2 regions of the Paenibacillus sp. J22R160 genome follow, and region 1 is predicted to be linked to the other one. Evidence: predicted binding sites of a transcription regulator. Region 1 holds the regulator's gene; the other holds the start of a gene.
The links. The regulator NrdR, encoded in region 1, represses ribonucleotide reductase genes. The targets are predictions, from matches to a motif close to AACACNATATATNGTGTT.

Region 1 (8,553 bases):
TCTGGTATCATTATTTATAGTTCGATGCAAATTGGCGTCCTCATGTCTTCTTTCATGTCTCCAGGAATTGCCAAACGTATCGGTGCACTCATCCTGATCGGGATTGGCATCTGGGCACTTTCCCAACTAAGACAACAGAAGTCGCATGATTCTCAAGAGGCGGCACAATCGTCTGAAGACCAGGTATCTCTCAGCAGCATTCCCCCTTCTGGCAATGAGCCCGCCACGCTCGATACACTGCAAAGGACGAAAGAAATCCTGAATATTGAGCTTAAGCGCTTTGGGTTGGTCATTCAAATTCTGCGAACACCGTCCATCGCAGATGTGGATAAATCGGGTAATATTTCAGCTTCTGAGGCGACATTGCTAGGGCTAGCCCTCTCGCTGGATGCATTCGGGGCAGGTATTGGCGCCGCATTAATTGGTTTTGTTCCTTTGTTAACGGCATCCGTTATTTCTATTTCGAGCGGTTCGTTTATTGCACTAGGCTTGCGTATTGGTTTTCGTTACGCAGAAATGACGTGGATGAAGAAGCTGTCTATTCTTCCAGGATGTGTACTTATTCTTATGGGTTTATTGAAAATGTTATAGTGGAACAGGAATACACTTAGGAGAGATTTGCCTATGAATATCGGGTTAACAGGAGGAATCGCTTGCGGCAAAAGCACGGTTAGCGCCATGCTGGTTAGCCGAGGCGCTCTATTAGTAGATGCTGATCAAATTGCGCGCGATGTTGTCCTGCCCGGCAGCCCTGTTCTCGAACAGGTTGCTGCGCATTTTGGACAAGCGGTCATTCAGGAAGACGGCTCGCTGCATCGTAAAAAGCTAGGAGAGATCGTATTTGGGAGTACAGAAGCACGTAAACAACTAGAACACATCTTACACCCGCCTATTCGCAAGATGATTAGAGAGCAGATGGAAGCCTATGAAAAGCAATTTCCGGACAAGCTGGTTGTCGTCGATATTCCTTTATTGTTTGAATCCGATCTATCCTTTATGTTCAAAGAAGTAATGGTCGTGTATGTGCCTCTTCACATTCAGGTGGAACGTTTAATGCGCAGAGATCACTTAACGGAAAGCGCGGCCAACAACCGAATCAACGCACAAATGTCGATAGAAGAAAAACGCAAACGGGCGGATATCGTGATCGACAACAGCGGAACCTGGGAAGAAACCTTTGCTGAGGTTCAACGGTTTTGGCTAGAGAAGGGGCTTTCATGAAGTTTTTACGCAAAAAACGAGTTTTTGCCCTTTTACTCGTTTGTTTCGTTCTTGTCCTCTTTATGAACAGCACTTTTATAGGAAGAAAGTTGTATCCGATCTATTTTGAGCAGGAAATTAGGCAAAGTGCGGCGAAGCACAATATAGACCCTTTCCTCATTGCAGCCATCATCAGGGTGGAAACGAACTATAAGCACCATTTGCAATCAAGCAAAGGTGCTGTAGGGCTTATGCAGCTAATGCCAGATACGGCAGAATGGATTGTGGAGTCCACCAATTTAGGACCTCATACCCAGGAAGATTTATTAAAAGCGGATGTGAACATTAATCTCGGTTCTTGGTATTTGAGCTGGCTTAACAAGCATTACAATGGAAATTTAATTTATGCGATTGCAGCTTACAATGCAGGACAAGGGAATGTGAATAAATGGAAGCAAACGAACGTTTGGGACGGCTCTCAGGAGCGCATTGACCAAATTCCATTCGGCGAAACGCGTCATTATGTTCAGCGTGTTATTTATTATTACGAGAAATATACCAAACTTTATTCAGATCAATGGGAAAACAAGCAATCATAGTCTCCACAAAACAAAGAAGCATTGGACTAGCTCCTTTAGGGGGGCTTAAAGTCCAATACTTCCCGTTTGCAGATTCAGCGGCTACTTCTACTCAAGATTACTTGAATTGACCAGCCAAAGATTGTTCTGCGATTTGTACCAGGCGACGAGTAATGTGACCACCGATGGCACCAGTGTCACGAGTAGCCATGTTACCGTAGTATCCATCTTGTGGGATAGAGATACCAAGTTCTTGGGCTACTTCGTATTTCAACTGATCCAACGCTGCGTTAGCTTGAGGAACAACTAGCGTGTTGCTGTTTCCTGCGCTCATGTCTGTTCACCTCCTTGTCGGTTGGTACTAGTATTGTGCGCACTTCTTCATCGTTCATGACATGTAACATCTGGTAATCCATTAGATAGAGAGAAAGGAGAGATAGCGAATGAAGTGTCCGTTCTGTGATTATTCCGGTACGAAAGTGCTTGACTCACGTTCAGCTAATGAAAACAAATCGATCCGCCGTCGCCGGGAATGTGAGAAATGCGCCCGAAGATTCACCACCTTTGAGATGGTGGAAGAAACACCGCTTATTGTGATTAAAAAGGATGGCAGCAGGGAAGAATTTAGTCGTGAGAAAATTTTAAGAGGTTTAATACGTGCCTGCGAGAAGCGTCCGGTGTCCATGGAGAGACTGGAGATGCTCGTATCTGAAGTTGAAATGCAGCTTCGCACGACGGCTCATGCGGAAGTTGACAGTTTAGGCATTGGCGAAATCGTCATGGAGCAATTGTACCCAGTCGATGAAGTGGCTTACATTCGCTTCGCCTCCGTTTACCGACAATTTAAGGACATTAACATGTTCCTAAAAGAGCTAACGCAAATATTGGGAAAGCATGATCCCGGCCTACTCCGGGACAAATAAAGAAAGCCGGCTCTGATTCGTTCTTCTGAACGTGCTCAGATCGGCTTTTATTTGTTATACAACTAAACTTTAAACCTTAAATCTGACAAAAAATAAGAAAAAGACAGCGGGATTCCCGTTGTCTTTTTTACTGTTTTATCCTTAGAAAGCTATCATTACGCGATTTCGTTCGATTTTAAAAAAAATAATTTTATAGACATCAACCGACTGCATTTTTGTGGACGTTCGTGCATAATTCTGTTATTGAGTACGTTTGTCCAGTTCACTCCTAAGAAATTGAATAAACCGAATTGATTCCTCGGGGGACAGCACGTTGTTATTAAACTTAAAGGAGAACATGTTCAAAATATCACTTTCTGGTAGATGCAGGTTAGCAATTAAGTTTTCCACATCCAGGCTCATGTTTCCATTTAACACAATTTTCTCCATCCTTATTATCAGCTCCTCCTAAGTCATTCTACATTAATCGGACGGAGGCTGTTTTGGCAGCTGGCTGACATTTTGGACATGGATCGTTGCCAAATTAGTCCCTGTAGCTTTGCGTCACCACTTTTCAGTGGTTTTGCCTTTGTCGTGCCGATTAATGCTTGTAAGAAAACTATATCACATTATTTCCATTTATTACATCTATTCGAAGGATGGTTGAAGCATATGTCCGTCAAATCCAATCAAATTCCAGGTTTTTCTTATGAATTAGATATTATGAAGGTAGCCAGCTCGTTAGGAATTGATCAAGATCGATTGCTGGCTTATGTGTATTCGAATATGGACGCTAATAAACGGAGTGAGGATAGAGCCGCGCAGCTGATGATTAGACTTGATGAGCTTTCCTAAATCTCAGAAAGAAGCACTGCAACCATAGCGGCGGCAGTGCTCTTGATGAAGGAGATTGATCTACACCATAATTTTACATATGTCGTTCGTGAACTCAACCGGATCTTGAAGTGGCAAACCTTCGATGAGGAGGGCTTGGTTGTACAAGAGGGCTGTATACAGGTTAAGCTTCTCTTTGTCTTTTTCGAAAGCGTCTTTCAACGAGCCGAAGACTTCATGGTTCATGTTGATTTCAAGCACCTTTTCCGCTTTCACATTCGGGTTATTCGGCATCGCATTCAAGATTTTTTCCATCTCGATGGTCACGTCACCGTCTGTAGATAGGCACACCGGATGCTTTTTGAGACGCTTGGATGCTTTGACGTTGGTAACTTTGCCAGACAATAAACTAGTCATGTAGTCGAAAAGCTCTTTATTTTCGTTTTTGTCTGCTTCGGTCTCGGATTTGTCGTCAGCTTCAATGCCGAGATCGCCGCTGGAAACAGATTTGAATTCTTTTTCCTTGTAAGTCATGATCATTTTGATGGCAAATTCGTCGATATCGTCTGTGAAGTACAGGATTTCGTAGCCTTTATCGGTAACAAGCTCCGTTTGCGGAAGCTTATCAATGCGTTCCATGGACTCCCCAGATGCGTAGTAAATGTACTTCTGATCTTCCGGCATTCTAGCGATGTACTCGTCGAGTGTCACGAGCTTCTTCTCTTTGGAGGAGTGGAACATCAACAAGTCTTGCAGAACGTCCTTATGAGTCCCGTAATCGCTGTAGACACCGAATTTAAGTTGACGACCGAACGATTTGTAGAAAGTCTCGTATTTCTCTCTTTCATCCTTCAGCATGGACTGAAGTTGACCTTTGATTTTGCTCTGAATGTTTTTGGCGATCAGCTTTAATTGACGGTCATGCTGCAGCATCTCTCTGGAAATGTTCAGAGACAAGCTTTCGGAATCGACCATCCCTTTCACGAAGCTGAAAAAGTCCGGAAGCAAGTCTGCGCATTTGTTCATGATCAAAACGCCATTAGCGTATAGCTCTAAGCCTTTTTCATATTCCTTGGAATAGTAGTCGAATGGCATGCTTTCCGGGATAAAGAGGATCGCTTGGTAAACAACAGCCCCGTCCGCGCTAACATGAATATGCTTAAGCGGCTTATCGAAGCCGTAATGTTTCTCATGGTAGAACTTCTCATAATCCTCAGGCGTTAGTTCACTTTTATTTTTTCTCCAGATTGGCACCATACTGTTGAGCTGCTGCTCATCTTGATAATCTTCGAACTCATCTTCTGTGCCTTCTTTGAGCCTTTTGCCGGCAACATCCATTTTAATAGGGTAACGGATGAAGTCGGAATATTTTTTGATGATAGCTTTCAAACGGTACTCGTCCAAATACTCGTCGTAGTTATCATCTTCCGTATTCTCTTTGATTTGCAAGACGATTTCTGTACCAATGGCATGTTTCTCTGCTGCTTCGATCGTATAGCCATCAGCACCCGTGGACTCCCATTTGTAAGCCGTGTCGCTGCCAAGTGCTTTACTTGTCACTGTCACGACATCCGCTACCATGAACGCAGAGTAGAAGCCTACGCCGAATTGACCGATAATATTATGGCCGTCTTTGGCTTCGTTTTCTTTTTTGAACGCAAGGGAGCCGCTCTTCGCAATGATCCCTAGATTGTTCTCCAAATCTTCCTTCGTCATTCCAATACCGGTATCTCGGATTGTTAGCGTTCTGTTGGTTTTGTCTGCAATGACTTTAATAAAGTAGCTATCTTTGTCAAATACCAACGAATCGTCTGTTAGCGCTTTGTAGTAAATTTTATCAATGGCATCGCTGGAGTTGGAGATTAGCTCTCTCAAGAAGATTTCTCTTTGCGTGTAAATGGAGTTAATCATCATTTCTAATAGTCTTTTGGACTCAGCCTGAAACTGTTTCTTTTCCACGGTTAAATCTCCTCTCGATATGTAACAATAGTTCAATATTAGCACTCTCTCTACTTGAGTGCTACACCTTATTTTTATATCATTCCTCCAAATTAATGTCAATTGCTATTCATCGTTAATCTCCTGTGAAAATGACAAAAAAATGCCGTTTCTCCGTGCACCCCGAGGTGGTAGTGAGAAACGGCATTTTCTTATTTCATGGAAGCCGCTGGTCCGGGCTTCAGGGCGACACTTGATCTCCGGTGATGCAGGCCGTAATACAGCAGTGCCGAACATGCGACAACAATTCCGGCCACGAAGTACATCGTGTGATAGTTTGTTTTGGATGCCACAAGGCCAAGCACATACGAGCCGATTCCATAGCCAGTATCGAAGAGCAAGAAATACGTGCCTGTGGCTAGTCCTCTTCGGTGGGCAGGCGCGGCTTGGATGGCGATGGTTTGGAAGCTAGGGAGCATCGCGCCGAAGCCTAGTCCCAGCAGTCCGCCGGCGACAAGAAATGGAACGGGGGAAGATATCAGACTGAGGGCAATCATCCCCAGAGTGAATAAAATAACGCCAGGATAAACTAAGCCGTTAGGTCCTGAGCGATCGAACCATTTGCCGGTAAACGGTCTGGAAATGACAATCATTAATGCGAACACCATGAAGAAGTAGCTCGCATATTTCTCCAACCCGTTCGCTTTTGCGTAAACGGACAGAAAGGTTGTAATGGCGCCATAGGAGAAAGCGAGTACACTACCCGTCAAGGAAATGGGAATAGCGCGCGGCTCGATGAATTTTCTCCAGCCCTTTTCCGGTTTCATAGACGCGTGTACGACGCGCTGCGGGATGCGGAGGGATAACCCGAACATAAGGGAGAGCACGGAGAATACGATACATACGCCAAACAGCAGCGCATTATTGTTAGATTGCATAATCGTTAAACCGAGGAACGGTCCGACAACCATTGCCAAGCTCATGAAAAGACTGAAATATCCGATGCCTTCTCCTTTGCGGCGCTCTGGCACGAGATCAATAGCTACAGCCCCTGCGGCTGTGGTTGCCATCCCAAAGCCTATGCCATGAAGAAACCGAAGGCCAAGCAATACACCATACTGATGAATAAAGGGATACATCGCGGTGCAAATCATAAAGAGGGCAAGTGAGAAGGAGATAATCTTCTTCCGATTCCATTCGTCCATCCATTTACCGGTTAACGGCCGTAAAATAACGGTTGATATAATAAAGACAGTCATGACCAGACCGATTTGCTGCTGCCTTGCATGCAAGGTATCTGTGACAAAGATAGGCAGAGTTACGGCTAGAATATAAAAGGTCATGAATAAAAAAAAGCTGCTGAGACATACAGCAACAAAGTCGCGATTCCACAATTTCTGATCGGTATTCACTGTGATTCCTCCACTTCCTTGATCCGTGCGTTGGCTTCTTGGGTGATTTGAATAAGGAGCGCCTTGAGTAGGGAAGCCTGTTCCTCTGTGAAGCTGCTGACTAGCGAGGCGATGACCTTTTGCTCTATCGGGGTGAGGATGGCATTCATAGCTCTTCCCTGTTCCGTAATGAACGTTAGAAAGGACCTTCGATCCTGCTCATTAGCGCGGCGTTCAATCATGCCTTTGCGCTCCAATTGGTCGAGGATTCGGGTGATATTCGTTTGATCTTTTTCCGCGCGAATAGCGAGAAGCTTCTGTGTAATACCATCCTCGCACGCCAGACGATGAAGCACGACCCACTGTTCTGTCGTCATATCATAAGGCTGAAATTGCGAGCTTAAAAGCTGTGTCATTCGGCGCCCGGCATGATTCAATATAAACCCCAAGGAATGATCCAGCTGCATAGCACAAAACCTCATTTCAAAAATTACTTGCTATAGCAATTATATTCTTAGCAAATAAATTCGTCAATCATTTAGAGGTGCTTTGAATAAGACAATTCAGATCGGACATACTATTCTCGACGGTGATTTAGAGAGGTGTTGTGTCGCATTTCATGTAGACGAAATACCAGGGAAGTTGTTGTTGAATCTACCGTAAAGCGAGGAGATGTGCCGCAGGCCATTAATGTAGTCATAAACTGCAGGAATGTGATGAGGTAGTTACCGAGCGTAGTAGGGTTCAAGGCAAAAGTACCATCAATTTGTCACCGTCCGAAGAGGACTCCGCGAGGAGTCCTTTTTCAGTTGGTTAGGGAAGTTAGTAGCGATTAATATCACTGCTCTCAATGATCGACTTGGGATAGCCGTGGATAGCAACTTGAATCATGGAGCGGCCGACCTTCTCCGAGGTCGTGACCGAATTCGGGAACCATTTTTCAAGCATCGGGTAAAAAGGCTTCATAAGGGTATAAATCGCCTGATATAGCTTTGTTTTGGATCTAACGCCATGCAGGGGTAGAATGCCTCCAGGCCGGAACATATACGCCGCTTTAAAAGGCAGCTTGAGCAGGTCATTTTCTGTTTTGCCTTTGACACGCGCCCACATGCTGCGCCCTCGCTCTGAGCTATCTGTACCGGCGCCAGTCACATAGATAAATGTCATGTTGGGGTTCAACTTCGCCAAAGTCTTTGCTACACTCATGGTTAGATCGTACGTTACCGCCGTATATTTCTCCTCGCTCATTCCCGCTGAAGAGACGCCAAGGCAGAAAAAGCAACCATCAAACCCGGAGAGTTCACCCTCCAGCGCCGACAGATCCAGCAAGTTCGCATGTACGAGCTCGTGCAGTTTCGGGTGACGTTGGCCGGTTGCATTTCGACCTAGTGTTACTACACTCTTGATCCGTGTATCAAGGAGACATTCCCGCAGCACAGATTGCCCTACCATGCCGGTTGCTCCGAAAAGAAGAACGTTCAATGAGATCACACCTCTCTATTTACTTCCATTGTTTCCTCTTAAAAGGGTTCATAAAAGGTGCAGCTTCCGGTAATGCGAGGGGGTCATTCGCATGTGCTTTTTAAACACACGGCTCAAATAGAATTCATTCTCGAATCCGCATTGTCCCGCAATTTGCTGCAGCGTCAAGTTGCTATCGAGCAATAATTTCTGTACCTTCTGCAATCTCAGAGAGGTTAGGTAATCAAG
Region 2 (8,553 bases), on a different contig from region 1:
CACTGAATCCTTCGGTGGGCAAGTTATATGGGATGCGAGTAACAAGCTAATAGATTTAAAGATATATTGATTCGGTAAGGTTGCCTTTAACTTGACTCGTAGCCTCATCAAGTTAAAGGCAATTAATGATTTAATTATTAAATTGCAGAAGACAGCTGGGAGGTTACAAACAATGTTCGGTCTATTTAGCAATCGAAAGAAAAAGAATGCTAGTATTTCGCTTGAAGAACAGATACTTACCCTTAAACAACTTGGATTTAAATTTAATCTCGTCGATGATAAAGATCTGATAGATTCATTAATAATACATTTTGAGAGAGACATCTATGAAGATGATCCCTATGGTTTGCTTCTTACAGTTTGTGGCGCTGAACTTATTGATGAAGAAGATAACGTGATACGATTTTCTAGTGACATTTGGAATTTTGATGCAGAATGTGTGGATGATGAGAAAATTTATTACTATCTAGTTGATCAGTTCACTAAACTTTCCAAGGGCGAATTTGTTTTAAAAAACGTGGAAAGTTCTGTAGATTTTGATGATGAGATAGCAAAGATATCTTTCGAGTATGATGGAGTGAAATTCAATTGGGATATAATATTCGAAGATGATTGGGTAGACTTCAATCTGTTACGAAAATTAGGGAAGTTAGCTTCAAAAAGCGATTCAAAACAGTATTACTACTTTAATGATGGTCAACATTTAACATTGATTTATAGTGATCGTGAAACCATAAAAAAACTAAATAGTTTCATGAAAAATGTATATGTTTTATTATCTTAGTCAATGTAACGATGCTTTTAACGGAAAACAATAGTGAAGGAGCTTGCCTCGCGGCAGCTTTTTTTGTTCATACATGTAACGGGCAGAATCGTGCAATAAGATGTTAGATGTTTTATGATAAATAAAAAGCCATTGAGGTGTAATGTGAAAAAATACTCTTGCCCATGTTGTGGGTATAAAACGATTGGCAGTGATGGGAATTATGACATATGTCCAATTTGCTTTTGGGAAGATGACCCATTTCAAAAAATGAATGAATATGATTTAGGAGCAAATTCAATCCCCTTGGTGGAGGCACAAAAGAATTATATTCGATATGGTGCTTGCGAAGAAAAAGCAACCCAAAATGTTAGAAAACCAACAATGCAAGACAAAAGAGACCCTGATTGGAATCCAATTAATGACAGTCTGTACGAGTTCAAGTTAGCTTGTCGTAAGTTCATTAAAGGTACTTTTAGCATTGCTGAATTAGAACATAGCTTATCATGGATAGCTGTGCCCGATGAAATTACAGAGCTCATAAAACATACAGAAAACGATTTAGAATTGATTAGATTTTGTACTTCTGATTTCAAGCAAAGAGATGAAGCACTAGGTGTGGTTAATGCATTGCTTGAAAAATTGAATATTACTATTGAAGGAAATAATTGACTTTCTATGTTAGGAAATTGGGAGTGATACATATTGCACAATCTTAATGATTTATTGGAATTGTTAATTGAATTAAGGAATTTGATAGACTCTCCAAATACTGATGTCACATGGTCGCGTTTCGAAAACGTTGAGGATGTACTAACGACCTTAGATACGCTCAAACAGGGGCTCAAACTTGGAGAAGATAAAGCAATATCTGAGCTAATAAACTTGTTTGGTCCAACTGGATCATTCCAAGAAATATCAATTGAGAGTGGTTGGGGTGAAAAATTTATCAAGTTAGCTACACGGTTCGATGATATTGTTGACTCCAAATGATTGTTCATATGCAGAACGATAGTTGAACAAAGCTGTGGCTAAGACTATTATTCAAATAGGAATGAATCAACTGTTCTTGCCATTGGATTTATTTTAATTTCAGAATTTCTTCTATCGATGATTTCAAAAAAAAGGTTCTACCGTTTGGAGATACTCGCGGGTAATAAGCCTCCAATTCTGCCTTTCTAAATAATTCATCGCCGAGTCTTTTCATTGCTTCCCTTCTTAATATGTAATCTTCAAAGTTATTACTTAGATTTAGAATGACACTCATTACCTCCGTTTTAAAATAAAGCTTTTTCATTGAACCCACTCTGGACGAATAAACCTCTTTCAAATTATTTTTCTTTAAAAAGTGATTTAATGTATAGAGGTCCCAAACACTCTGCTCTGAAATGTCATGTAAGCTAATATAAATATTGAACTTCTCCGAATGTTCTTTCAGTGACTCAAGATGGTAACAATCCACATCAACAATTTTCCTAACTGATACCTTTAAGTATTCACAAATGACTTCAAGAGAGGATTCATTTCTGTCTAGAAGTACAGCTAATTCCTTTAAGGTGTAATAACGAGGTATTTGCTTCAAATCTTTAATTCGATTCAGAACTTCAGGTATATAATCTTTATGTAGAATTTTGCGTTCATATCTAGGGTGCTTGATGATTTCAACCTTTAAATCATGAAGTAATGTACAAAAGGATTCATGATAAACATCACATTTCAATCTCAAATCATCCAAAGCTATATAATTAAGGTCCCATTGTATATGTTCACTTTCAAAGTTTGTATACCTCTTAAAACCTATTTCTTTACAGTAAGAGTTCCATAAAACTCTTTTAATGTTTTCATTTCTGTTATGATAAACAAAATTAAAAAAGAAAGTTTGGATTTTATCGTTGTTATCCAAGAACTGCTCTTTCAAAAACAAAATTAATTTTGTTGGCCAACCTGTTAATAATTGCCTAGCATTAGTCATTACCTCAAATTGAAGTTTTGTATCCCTGCAATAACCATTAAAAGCTAAACGCTTCTTTTCCGTGATACCCAAGTTTAGTTCGTAAAGGTTCGTCTTTTCTACCAAGTAATATGCTAACCACTGAGTTAATATCAGTTGTTCAGTGCGACTCAAGTGAAGTGACAAATAAGGTGAATCAACCCCACAGAATTCACCAGTTTCTTGTAAATATAATTCACCAAGTTGAGTCATATCCATTTCGATCATATTGCAGTCCTTAAGACTATAAGAACACTGGCTACAATGTCCCTTTACTGTATCGATTACTTTTATTTTCTCAAAGCATCTTGGACAATTCTCCAACAGAAAGACTCTATGTTGATAACAGAACGTATGGTGAGTCAAGCACCATTCAGACCTATGGTATACAACTGTTTGTAGGCATTGTGAGCAATACCGAGAATATTGTTTTGTTTTCCATTCAGGCAATGTTAAACCCTGCAAATACCAAACATAAGGATAAACTTCGTCTAATGATTTGTTTAATCCTGTAAGTGCAAAAACCTGTTCCAAATTATATTGAAGATCTCTTTCTTGTGTGTAATCTCGAATATACTTGAAACCAATGTCATTTATAGTACGGTGGTTTATGATTGCTACTCGATGAAGGTATCCTTCATAAGATTCATTGGAATACATTTCTACTTGGTTAGAAAACTCCATTTCAATAATCTCCCCAGACCAAAAATATAATAAGGGTAGGCAATGTTCCCTCATCGCCTACCCTTGATGTATATTTATTCATTTTTGCGCATGATAATCCATTCCAACGAATTTTGAAATAAATCGTCCATCGATTTTTGAAACAATTCTAATTATTTCTGGAATTTCACAAAAAACCAGGGGAACTCCCCCTGGTTTTCCTACGAACAGCGACTATAGCCACAGTTCGCGCAATTCTTGCACCCTTCGCTGTTAATCAGCGAAGCGGACCCGCAAGACGGGCACAAGTCCTTCGTCGCGGCGCTAGCTGTGCTGCCGCCATGCGCGGAGTGCCCGCTAGGAGCAACCACCGGTGCCGGAGCTGGCGCATCCAGCACTTCACTCGTCGCGGTCACGTAGTTCCGCGCGTCGTCTTGCTCGTTCATCACTTCGTCGTGCTGCTCGAGCGCTTTGGCAACCGCATCAGCGATAGACTCGACGCGGTTCGTGCCGAATCCAATGGCGCCGGAGCCGCCAATGCCTTTCAAGTGCTTCACGAGCAGCTTCACTTTGTCCCCATGGTCGCCGTAGCGCAAGAACAACGAGCACACGCGGCCAAGTGCTTCAGACATCGCAAATACGTCTGATCCGGCTTTGCCCACGTTGAGGAAAATTTCACTCGGCGTTCCGTTCATATCATTAATCGTGATATACGCCATGCCGAATGGTGTATTCACTTTATATGTTGCGCCTCGCAAAATTTGCGGACGGCGCTTATATTGCTTATCGAAAACTTGCTCTGTTTTCGCGTCAACATTAACCGCAAGCTTGCCTGAGAGATTCGTTAAGCTGGCTTCTTCCTTCACTGCTTCCGCTGCTACAGCAACAGGTGCTGCTTCTTCCTTCTCTTCTTTCTTCTCCTCTTTCTTGTCAGCGCTTGTGCTAAGAACCTGCACATCGCGGCTTCCATCACGGTAGATAGTGACACCCTTACAGCCGAGATCAAAAGCCAATTCATACAACCGTTTGGTCTCTTCAACTGTGAAATCGGATGGGCAATTCGCTGTTTTGGAGATCGAGCTATCAACCCACTTTTGGATCGCTGCTTGTGCTCGGATATGATCTTCAGCCGTCAAGGTCATGGAAGTTACGAAGTAATCCGGCAATTCCTGATTCGGATTGGCGTCTTTCCATTCTTGAGCGATCGGCACATATTGCTTATCGAAGCCCAGGCGGCTTTGACGGAAATATTCAAATGCAAAGTACGGTTCAATACCCGTTGAAGTGCCAACCATGGTCCCTGTGCTTCCCGTAGGAGCCTGCGTAATGACCGTTACGTTGCGCATGCCGCTCTTCTTAATGGCTTCGCCAACTTCTGGGAATACATGGGTCATATTTTTCATAAAGCCGCTCTCTAGGAACTTATCTGCGATAAAAGCTTGGAAAGATCCTTTCTCGCAGGCAATCTCAGCCGATGCGAGATAAGCTTCTCTTGCCATGAAAGCGTAGATTTTGTCTAAAAACACTAAGGATTCCGGACTGCCGTAACGAATTTTCAACTTAATCATTAATTCCGCTAAGCCCATTGATCCTAGGCCAACGCGGCGTTCCTTCTGCTGATTCTCACGATTTTCTTCAAAATGATAAGGCGTCTTGTCAATGACATTATCGAGGAAACGCGTCGAGTAACGGACAACCGTTGCCAGATCCGCCCAATCGACATCGTGTTTCTCCGCATCATAAAACTTCGATAAGTTAATCGCGGATAAGTTGCAGACTCCCCAAGCTGGAAGCCCCTGCTCCCCGCAAGGATTCGTACAAATAATCGGATTGAAATACCAGCTGTTCGACATTTGGTTGTAGTATTCCATGAATACAACACCAGGTTCAGCTGATTTCCAAGCAGACTCAATTATTGTGTGCCATACTTCACGAGCTCTTACTGTGCGGTAAGGCTTGACGGTTTTGCCAAGCTGTTTCCAAGCTTCCAAATTGCCGTCCCATTTGTCGTTATATTCAGGATCCGTCGTATCTGGGAAGACGAGTTCCCATTCCAAATCTTCCTTCACAGCCTTCATAAACCCATTGCTTACGCAAACGGATAAATTGGCATTGGTGATTTGCCCCATGGTTGATTTCACCGTAATGAAATCCTCTAGATCAGGATGCCAGTCATTAATCATCAGCATAAGGGCGCCCCGACGGCTGCCGCCTTGCTCGATCAAACCCGTTGTATAGCTGAACAAGCCGCCCCAGGATACTGCTCCGCTCGAAGAACCGTTAACTCCCTTCACAACAGAACGCCGTGGACGAAGGGAAGATAGATTGATGCCGACTCCGCCGCCGCGTGACATAATTTCCGTCATTTCAGAAAGCGTGCTCATAATGCCCCCTCGGCTATCGTGAGGAGAAGGAATGACATAGCAGTTGAACAGCGTTAATTCATCACTTGCATCCGCTCCTGCCGCAATTCGTCCACCTGGAACAAGTTTCCAATCATCTAAAATATATCTAAATTTTTCTGTCCATTCGCTGCGTTTCTCGGGTGTCGCTTCTACGGAAGCCATGGCTCCGGCCAAACGATCCCACAGTTCTTCAGGTGTCTTTTCTATGTTTAGCGTAAGCTTCTCTACCTTAGATTTGACTGTCTCACCGCTGCGTGTTCTTACTTGAACGATGTCGCCTTCACGGCTAATAATTTCGCCTACTTCTTTGGCTGGGAATTTGGGATCATCCTTCGTCAATACGAGCACGGTGTCCCCTACCTTAGCAAAGCTCGTATCCGCATTCTTGAGTGCATAGCGATCCAAAAATATTTTCTCGCTTAACCCTTCCAGCCTCTTACTTGATTGCGAAATCCCCATTGATAAATGCCCTCCCAATAAGCTACAGATTCAGCTCCAACTAGATTGAAAATTACAATATATGGTGTGAGAAATCCATTATACAACACTAGATATGGACCTTCGAATGGCCAAAGGACCAATTTTGTTTAATAAGACAAGTAAATATCGCTTTAGCTAGAATTTACTCTAAATCTCTCTTTATTTTATAGAAAGCGAGCAAGCTGTTCGTTGCTTTTGACGATAGCGGATTCCTCTGCTAACCTGTATTTAGGATACCACAATTCGCTTCCTATTAGAACATTTGTTCGTTATTTATTTTTGAAAATGAACTTCCCAAGTAAACACTAAGGAGATGTTGGAGACATGTATTTTTATAAAAATGAATTTATGAATAAAGCGGATATTCATCTCTCACCCGATGATCGCGGTTATTATTTCGGAGACGGTATCTATGAAGTTTTCCGACTGTATCAGGGCCAAATATATGAGCAGGATGCACATATGCAGAGGCTCGAAAGAACCGCAAGCGAAGTCCGGCTTACGCTCCCTTATACCATCCAAGAAATCGGACAAATTCTCACGGAGCTAGTGGACAGAAATAAGCTGATCGAAGGCACCGTATATATGCAAATCACCCGAGGGGAAGCCCCACGCGCACATCCATTTCCTTCTCAAGCAGAACCTATCATGCTCGCCTACTGTACAGAAGTGCCAAGACCTGTAACAACCATACATAACGGTATCAAAGCGATTACTTTTGCCGATATTCGCTGGTTAAGATGCGATCTCAAAACGCTCAATTTGCTGCCCAATGTCATGGCTAAGCAAGCAGCTCTCGATCACGGCGTGCAGGAGGTTGTGCTGCATCGTGAAGGTACGGTGACGGAATGCAGCGCATCTAACCTGATGATGATCAAGGATGGCGTGCTTTATACACACCCGGCCAATCATTTGATTTTACATGGCATCACCCGGGCCGTTGTTCTAAGACTAGCCCTTTCTCTAGAAATACCGGTTAAAGAGGAAGCTTTTTCGACGGAACAGCTTCTGGCAGCTGACGAAGCCTTTATCACTGGAACAACGGTAGAAATAACGCCGATTCTAGAAGTAGATGGCCACACAGTTGGAGCTGGCACGCCCGGGGCATATACCCGCAAACTGCAAGAGGCGTTTGTTCGCACGTTTTCATAATTAGCCATAAAAAACCTAAGGCAACTGCCTTAGGTTTTTTAAATCCTCACGCAATAATAAAGGAACTCCAGGGCGCTATTTTAGCGAAATCCACTGTTTGAGCTACGAAAGGGAACTCCAGGCCGCTATTTCGGAGCTTTCGTCCGATTTAGCCCTCATTTTGCTGTGATAAGACCCTGTAGTTCCGTTTCAGCTCCCCGACAGCCACTTTCCCCCTAAATAGCGTCCCCTAGTTCCCCTATTTTACTGGTTCAGCTGGTTCAGCTGGTTCAGCTGGTTCAGCTGGTTCAGCTGGTTCAGCTAGCCCTAACTTAGCTACTCTAGTTTCCCTAGATCTTCTAAAGTTACCTTGTACAAGGTAATAGATCGGGATCAACAAGACGCCTCCGCCTCACCATTACCGCCGCAAATTCCACTCATCCGTCCCATACTTTTCTTGCACGAGACGATCGGTCAACTCAACCTCATACGGTGTCAAAGACGCCTCCACTAGCTCCACACCCAAACCCAGTGCAATTTCACGGCGGAATGCCTCTTCAACTTGCCCTAAGGTAACAGCCTCTTTCCCCTGTGCCCGCAGCAGCTCGTTAATCGCCACAGCTTTTTTCGAAAAGCTTGTCTTCATCCGCTCCGCCATCTTCTCGCTCGAGAAACGCAGCATACGGAACAGTTGGTCCGTATCCATATCCAGTAGAATCGAGCCGTGCTGCAGCACGACGTTCTTTTGGCGTACCTGCGCGCTGCCGGCTACTTTACGCCCCTCAACGACAAGCTCATACCATGAGGGAGAATCGAAGCAAGCAGCTGAGCCTGCAGATGCATATTTCTCCTTCTCCTCATCGCTTGCAAGCTGCACCATCTCGGCGTTAAGTCCTAACGCGCGAAAGCCTTGCAGCAGTCCTTCGCTCAGGACGCGATAAGCATCGGTGACATTTCGGGGAATGCCCGGGTAATCCTCAGCCACAATGATGCTGTATGTCAGTTCCTTATCATGCAGAACCGCTCTGCCTCCTGTTGGACGACGTACGAAGCCAATCCCTTCATTCGCTACGGCCTCTTGATCGACCTCTGACGCTTTTTGGAAATAGCCGATCGACAGG

Region 2: AC58UW_RS02245 (adenosylcobalamin-dependent ribonucleoside-diphosphate reductase) is a predicted target of NrdR. The motif match lies at 6,332-6,349, and genes of this name have one in related genera.

The regions. Positions count from the first base shown of each region.
Region 1 is NZ_JCAUAU010000003.1:29,508-38,060, reverse strand. It holds gene AC58UW_RS07305 (MntP/YtaF family protein) at 1-591, shown strand, start outside; gene coaE (dephospho-CoA kinase) at 625-1,221, shown strand; gene AC58UW_RS07295 (lytic transglycosylase domain-containing protein) at 1,218-1,799, shown strand; gene AC58UW_RS07290 (alpha/beta-type small acid-soluble spore protein) at 1,897-2,112, opposite strand; gene nrdR (transcriptional regulator NrdR) at 2,222-2,701, shown strand; cyclic di-GMP riboswitch class I at 3,183-3,278, opposite strand; gene AC58UW_RS07280 (hypothetical protein) at 3,353-3,535, shown strand; gene htpG (molecular chaperone HtpG) at 3,596-5,473, opposite strand; gene AC58UW_RS07270 (MFS transporter) at 5,665-6,864, opposite strand; gene AC58UW_RS07265 (MarR family winged helix-turn-helix transcriptional regulator) at 6,861-7,310, opposite strand; gene AC58UW_RS07260 (NAD-dependent epimerase/dehydratase family protein) at 7,666-8,325, opposite strand; gene AC58UW_RS07255 (helix-turn-helix domain-containing protein) at 8,374-8,553, opposite strand, start outside.
Region 2 is NZ_JCAUAU010000001.1:547,102-555,654, forward strand. It holds gene AC58UW_RS02220 (RCC1 domain-containing protein) at 1-70, shown strand, start outside; gene AC58UW_RS02225 (glycyl radical enzyme family protein) at 173-784, shown strand; partial or broken gene AC58UW_RS02230 (CPCC family cysteine-rich protein) at 899-1,183, shown strand; gene AC58UW_RS02235 (hypothetical protein) at 1,469-1,756, shown strand; gene AC58UW_RS02240 (TniQ family protein) at 1,845-3,437, opposite strand; gene AC58UW_RS02245 (adenosylcobalamin-dependent ribonucleoside-diphosphate reductase) at 3,638-6,280, opposite strand; gene dat (D-amino-acid transaminase) at 6,626-7,453, shown strand; gene AC58UW_RS02255 (lipoate--protein ligase family protein) at 7,851-8,553, opposite strand, start outside.